3 regions of the Microbacterium istanbulense genome follow, and region 1 is predicted to be linked to each of the others. Evidence: predicted binding sites of a transcription regulator. Region 1 holds the regulator's gene; each other region holds the start of a gene.
What was found. Region 1 encodes LexA, which represses DNA repair genes until DNA is damaged. Its sites were predicted from a motif close to TCGAACANNTGTTCGA; they were not measured.
Positions count from the first base shown of each region.

Region 2: the regulator LexA is predicted to act here: its motif matches at 1,067-1,082, upstream of recA (recombinase RecA).
Region 3: the regulator LexA is predicted to act here: its motif matches at 1,299-1,314, upstream of WDU93_RS10905 (DUF222 domain-containing protein).

Region 1 is NZ_JBBDGN010000013.1:58,774-61,038, reverse strand. Features, by position in the region: gene WDU93_RS12655 (histidinol-phosphate transaminase) at 1-444, opposite strand, end outside; gene WDU93_RS12650 (LysM peptidoglycan-binding domain-containing protein) at 493-843, opposite strand; gene lexA (transcriptional repressor LexA) at 1,106-1,792, shown strand; gene metE (5-methyltetrahydropteroyltriglutamate--homocysteine S-methyltransferase) at 1,858-2,265, opposite strand, start outside.
Region 2 is NZ_JBBDGN010000007.1:126,358-128,622, forward strand. Features, by position in the region: gene WDU93_RS09005 (CinA family protein) at 1-336, shown strand, start outside; gene WDU93_RS09010 (helix-turn-helix domain-containing protein) at 496-804, shown strand; gene WDU93_RS09015 (DUF3046 domain-containing protein) at 817-1,038, shown strand; gene recA (recombinase RecA) at 1,279-2,265, shown strand, end outside.
Region 3 is NZ_JBBDGN010000010.1:20,842-23,106, reverse strand. Features, by position in the region: gene topA (type I DNA topoisomerase) at 1-1,043, opposite strand, end outside; gene WDU93_RS10905 (DUF222 domain-containing protein) at 1,336-2,265, shown strand, end outside.

The DNA of each region.
Region 1 (2,265 bases):
GTCGGGCGTGATCGTATAGTCGGCCTCTCGATGACCGGCCTTCCAGCTCGCGCCGGTGCCCTGCGCGAGCAGCGGGTACATCGAATACGTGGGCGCGAAGCCGAAGGCGGTGCGGCCCGGGCCGCCGAACGCCTGCAGGATGTGCTGCAGCACCTCGTTGGAACCGTTGCCCGCCCAGATCTGGGAGGCGTCGAGTCCGTGGCCGAGATAGTCGGCGAAGCCCTCGCGCAGTTCCGTGAACTCGCGGTCGGGGTACCGGTTGATCTCACGTAGCGCGCGCGAGATCTCGTCGGCGATCTGCCCGGCGACCTCTTCGGGAACGGGATGCGTGTTCTCGTTGACGTTGAGCGCGACCGGCAGCGGGGCCTGGGGTGCGCCGTACGGAGTGAGCCCGCGAAGATCGTCGCGGAGGGGCAAGTCATCCAGAGAGGTCACCCTCCCCATCGTAGAACCCGCACGGATGACGATGACGTCGTGCGACGGGTCGAGCGCTCAGTCGGCGTAGGCCACGGGGATGGCCAGTTCACTGCCGGCCTGGATGGTGCCACCGTCGAGGTTGTTGAGGCGAATGATGTCGTCGACGACATCGCGCGGGTCCGCGGCGGGGGCGATCGACATCGCGAGGGACCACAGCGTGTCGCCAGGCATGACCGTGACTGTCTGGAACTCGACCGGAGCGGACTGCTCACCCGAGGCGAGGGCCGACCCCCCGGCGAGGACGGAGAAGCCGATGCCGACGGCAAGAGGTGCGGCGGCGAGGGCGACGAGCACTCGGCGACCACGCGTGGTGAGCCGAAGACGGGTCTGCGGTCCGACGGGGGTCGCGATGCTGATGCTGCTCATGGCGTGCTCCTCTGCTGAGTGGTGCAGCTTTCGCATCCGCCCCTCGGCCGGGAGCGGCGGATGCGAAGCTACGTTCCGAATGTATCTTCGATATCGAACATCTGTCAAGAATTCTTCGAACTCTCATCCGAAAAATGCCCGACACGCTCGAACAGATCTTCCGAATCTCGCGGATTCTCGGATACCGTTTCGATATCGACACCCCACCACGGACCACCGACATTCGAACCGGGCGACCGTGACAGCGCACGAAGGAGCAACGATGAGCGACACCACGCCCCCGGCATCCGAGGCGCCGCGCACCCGCCGGCGCAAGAACCTGAGCCCCAAGCAGATGGCGATCCTCGAGGTCATCCAGACCTCGATCGCGCAGCACGGCTACCCGCCGAGCATGCGCGAGATCGGTGATGCCGTCGGCCTGAAGTCGCTCTCGAGCGTGACCCACCAGCTCGGTCAGCTCGAGCTCAGTGGCTACCTGCGCCGTGACCCCGGCAAGACGCGCGCGATGGAGGTGCTCATCGATCTGCCCGGGTTCAGCACCGAGAACCCGGCCGACAGCGCACCTGCCGTCGGCGATGCCGCCCTCGTGCCGCTGGTGGGCCAGATCGCCGCAGGGGTGCCGATCACCGCCGAGCAGCAGGTGGAGGAGATCTTCCCACTCCCCCGTCAGCTCGTCGGCAAGGGCGACCTGTTCATGCTGAAGGTGTCGGGCGAGTCGATGATCGATGCCGCGATCTGCGATGGGGACTGGGTGGTCGTGCGCTCGCAGAACAACGCCGAGAACGGCGAGATCGTCGCCGCGATGCTCGATGGTGAGGCGACCGTGAAGACGTTCCGACGCCGCGACGGTCACACCTGGCTGCTCCCCCGGAACTCCGCGTTCGAGCCGATCCTCGGCGATGACGCCACCGTGCTCGGCAAGGTCGTCGCCGTGCTCCGCGCCGTCTGACACTCTCCAACGACACAGGCCCCTCCTGGATCGGATCCAGGAGGGGCCTGTGTCGTCTCAGGAGATCAGGCTGAAACGGTGATGTCCTCACGCACGCGACGGGTCGCCTCGACGATGTTCGCCAGCGACGCGACGGTCTCGTCGTAGCCGCGGGTCTTCAGACCGCAGTCCGGGTTGACCCACACCTGGCGCAGGGGCAGCTCCTCGACGGCGCGACGCAGCAGCGACTCGACCTCGGCGGTGCTCGGCACGCGCGGCGAGTGGATGTCGTAGACACCGGGACCGATGCCGTGGTCGAAACCGCCGGCAGCGGCGATGTCGGCGACGACCTCCATGCGGCTGCGCGCGGCCTCGATCGAGGTGACATCGGCATCCAGGCCGCGGATCGCGTCGATCACGACACCGAACTCCGAGTAGCACAGGTGGGTGTGCACCTGCGTGGCCGACGCCGCGCCGCCCGTGGCGAGACGGAA
Region 2 (2,265 bases), on a different contig from region 1:
TACGCCACGCCCGTCAAGCATTCCCTGCTGGGTGTGGATGCCGCGCTGCTGGCCGCGCACGGTCCCGTGCATCCGCTCGTCGCCGAGCAGATGGCAGACGGTGTACGGCGGGCCGTCGCAGTGGAGGGGCGCGCCGCCGACGTCGGTGTCTCGACCACGGGTGTCGCAGGGCCGGACTCGCCGGACGGCCAACCCGTCGGTACGGTGCACGTCGGGGTGGTCACGCCGTCCGCGCGCACGAGCTTCTCGTTCGTGTTCGATGGAGACCGGGCGGGGATCCGTCGGCAGTCGGTCGAGGCGGCGCTGGTCGCGACTTTGCGGCTGGTCGCGGAATAGGTCGGCCTTGAGTCGGGTTGACTCAGATGTGCCCACCAGAAGTCACGTGCTCACAACCAAACCACAGCGAGAAACAGTAGATTCAGTGTCATCCAGTCGCGTTAGACTGGCGATCCCCTCGGGGAACACCCCGAGAGGCACCATGGAGAGGAGGTTCCGATGATCCTTGTACGACAGGAGATCGGCGATGTGCTGAGGGACTTCCGTCTGCAGAAGGGCCGCACCCTTCGCCAGGTGGCCAGCAAGGCATCCGTCGCTCTCGGATATCTCAGCGAGGTTGAGCGCGGCCAGAAGGAGGCGTCGAGTGAGATCCTCGCCTCGGTAGCCGAAGCTCTGGACGTTCCCATCTCGACGATCATGCGCGAGGTCGGCGACCGTATCTCGGTGCTCGAAGGTCTGCACGGTTTCCCGGACGTCGTTCCGGACGAGCTGGTGGCCTCGGTCGAGCCCGAGCTCTCGCTGCACTGAGCCGCATCGCGGATGCGACGAAGCGAGTTCCTTCGCGCGGTCGACGATGAGTTCGGATCGCGCGCTGCTGCACTGACCCACGACCTGGTGCTCGGCGATTTCGGGCGCACCGCGCTCGAGGCGCTCGATGCGGGAATCCCGCCTCGGGAGATCTGGCTTGCGCTGTGCGCGGAGACCGACGTGCCCGCCGAGCGCCGCTACGGCGTCGGCCGGTTGGAGCCACGCAAGCACTGACTCCCTCTGCGATGCCGACGGCGTGTCGTCGAACGTCTGTTCGAAATGCGGGTATCGTTCTGCACAGATGGTTTCGAGGCGATTTCTTTCCACAAGAAGGGGCCCCACCGGCCTGATGTCGGTGGCCCCTCCTACGGTGAAGACATGGCACCGAGCCATACGCCTTGTCGGAGAGTCCGCCCATCAGGGAGGGCCGCGACAGCCTACAGGCGGCAGCATCGAGACACGAAGGAGCACGTCATGCCCTCACCCGCAGACCGCGAGAAGGCCCTGGAATCCGCCCTCTCCCAGATCGACCGCCAGTTCGGAAAGGGCTCGGTCATGCGACTGGGCAGCGATGAGCGCGCGCCGGTCGAGATCATCCCCACCGGCTCGATCGCTCTCGACGTCGCCCTCGGCGTCGGCGGCCTCCCGCGTGGCCGCATCATCGAGATCTACGGCCCGGAGTCGTCGGGTAAGACGACCCTGACTCTGCACGCCATCGCGAACGTGCAGCGCGCCGGCGGCATCGCCGCCTTCATCGATGCAGAGCACGCCCTCGACCCTGAGTACGCGAAGAAGCTCGGCGTCGACATCGACCAGCTCCTCGTCTCGCAGCCCGACACCGGTGAGCAGGCGCTCGAGATCGCCGACATGCTGATCCGTTCGGGCGCGATCGACCTCGTCGTCATCGACTCCGTCGCGGCCCTTGTGCCGCGCGCCGAGATCGAGGGTGAGATGGGTGACTCGCACGTCGGTCTGCAGGCTCGACTCATGTCGCAGGCCCTGCGAAAGCTCACCGGTGGCCTGAACCAGACCAAGACCACGGCCATCTTCATCAACCAGCTGCGCGAGAAGATCGGTGTCTTCTTCGGATCGCCCGAGACCACTGCCGGTGGTAAGGCCCTGAAGTTCTACGCGTCGGTGCGTCTCGACATCCGCCGTATCGAAACCCTCAAGGACGGCACGGAGGCCGTGGGTAACCGCACCCGTGTCAAGGTCGTGAAGAACAAGATGGCCCCGCCCTTCAAGCAGGCCGAGTTCGACATTCTCTACGGTGTCGGTATCTCGCGTGAGGGCAGCCTGATCGACTTCGGTGTCGACCACGGCATCGTGAAGAAGTCGGGCTCCTGGTACACCTACGACGGTGACCAGCTCGGGCAGGGCAAGGAGAATGCCCGCAACTTCCTCATCAAGAACCCCGACGTCGCTCTGGCCATTGAGACTCAGATCAAGCAGAAGCTGGGC
Region 3 (2,265 bases), on a different contig from region 1:
TCGCCGTAGAGCGAGACCGCCTGCGCACGCGCTGCCTGCACCGCCTGGGTGCTCAGCGCCGTGGAGTCGGTACGCATATAGGTGATGAAGCCCTTCTCGTACAGACGCTGAGCGGTGCTCATCGCCTGCTTGGCACTCATCGAGAGCTTGCGACCGGCCTCCTGCTGCATGGTGGAGGTGGTGAAGGGCGCATAGGGGCGACGGGTGCCGGGCTTGGCCTCGACGTTCGAGACGGTGCCCGCACCGTGGGCGCTGACGGCTGCCGCGAGGGATGCGGCACGGGCCTCGTCGAGCACGACGACGGCCTTCTTCAGCGATCCGGTGTCGTCGAAGTCGGTGCCGCGGGCGAGCTGTCCGCCGTCGACCCGTACGAGGCGCACGCTGAACTTCTGCGCCGGGGAACCGGTCGATGCGGCATCCGCTTCGACATCCCAATACTCGGCCGAGACGAACGCCATGCGTTCGCGCTCCCGGTCGACGATCATGCGGGTGGCCGCGGACTGCACACGCCCGGCAGACAGGCCGGTGCGCACCTTGTACCAGAGCACGGGCGAGACGTCCCACCCGTACAGGCGGTCGAGGATGCGGCGGGTCTCCTGCGCGTCGACGAGCGCGAGGTCGAGCTCGCGGGTGTTGCCGACGGCGGCCTGGATGGCGTCCTTGGTGATCTCGTGGAAGACCATTCGCTTGACGGGCACCTTGGGCTTGAGCGTCTCGAGCAGATGCCAGGCGATGGCTTCGCCTTCGCGGTCTTCATCGGTGGCGAGCAGGAGCTCGTCGGCCGACTTCAGCGCGCGGCGCAGTTCGGCGACGGTCTTCGTCTTTCGATCGGAGACGACGTAGTAGGGGTCGAAGTCGTTGTCGACGTCGATGGAGTACTTTCCGTACGCCTGCTTGTCGGCCGCGGGGATGTCCTTCTTGTCGGCGAGGTCGCGGATGTGGCCGACCGAGCTGAGCACCTCGTAACCGTCACCGAGGTATCCCTGAATCGACCGCATCTTCGTCGGCGACTCGACGATGACGAGCTTCTTGCCTTCAGCCAAGGGGGCATCCTTTCTTCGAAGCACACCATACACACCACCGCGATGCGGCAGACACAGCAATATTCTGAGCGTCGTCGCCGGAGCCGGTGGGAGAGGGTCGCCGTCGTCATCCTTCGGGTGGACCCGCTCGGGCGCGGGAGACGGCGTGCCTACCAGCGTACGCCGCCTGAACCTGGGTGGTCGCCACGAGTCCGTGGGCGCCAGGCACGGGTGAACACGCGACACCGCGCGCGGTGAAGGAGAGTATCGGTATACTCGAACAAATCTTCGAATTATGCGATAGAATGAGGTCATGTCCGAACACTTGACCCCGTTGCACGAGGCGATCGATGCGCTCGATGCGGCATGGGCGGGGGCAGGTTCGGCGCAGGGTTTGTCCCGTTCACAGCTGATCGCCGCGAACGATGCGGTGGGTGTGTTGCGGCGCCGGCTCGATGCGCTCCACGCCGAGATCGCCGCGGGGATCGCGCATGAGTCGCGGCCGGAGCTCGGCGCGGGGAGCCTCGCGAAGGAGCAGGGATTCCGGTCGACGGCGGGGTTGATTGCGGCGACCGGAGGCGGCACGACGGGCGATGCGGCACGGCTGGTGAAGGTCGGTGAGGCGACGGCGCCGCGAGCGAACCTGCTCGGCGAGGCATTGCCGGCGAAGTACCCGGCCGTGCAGGCGGCCCTCGCGCGGGGCGATGTGAGCGCTCCCGCTGCCGCGGCGATCATCACACTGCTCGACAGGGTCGGCATCAAGATCGGCGCCGCCCGGGTGGGCGAGGCGGAGGCGCTGTTGGTGGAGCGGGCGCCCGGCCTGTCGATGGACGACGTGCGCAAGTTGGTCACCCGCGCAGAAGCGTGGCTCGACCCGGACGGTGTCGCCCCGCGAGAAGAAACCCGCGGCGCGCGCGCCTTGACGATGTTCGAGCGTGACGGGATGCTGCACATCACCGCGAAACTCGACATTGCCGCCGGTGCCCCCGTGAAGACTGCGATCCAGGAGTACGTCAGTGCGGCGTTCCGTTCCCGCGCTCACGCGGTGGCACCGGATGCGCCCGATGCTGACCGGCGCAGTGTGCCGATGATCCAGGCCGATGCCCTGTCGGAGATCTGCGCGCACGCGCTCGGCTGCCACAACGACGACCTGCCGCTGGCGGGCGCGACCGTGATCGTCCGGGTCGACCTGAACGATCTCGAGTCCGGAAGCGGTTACGCCACCATCGACGGCATGGACAGC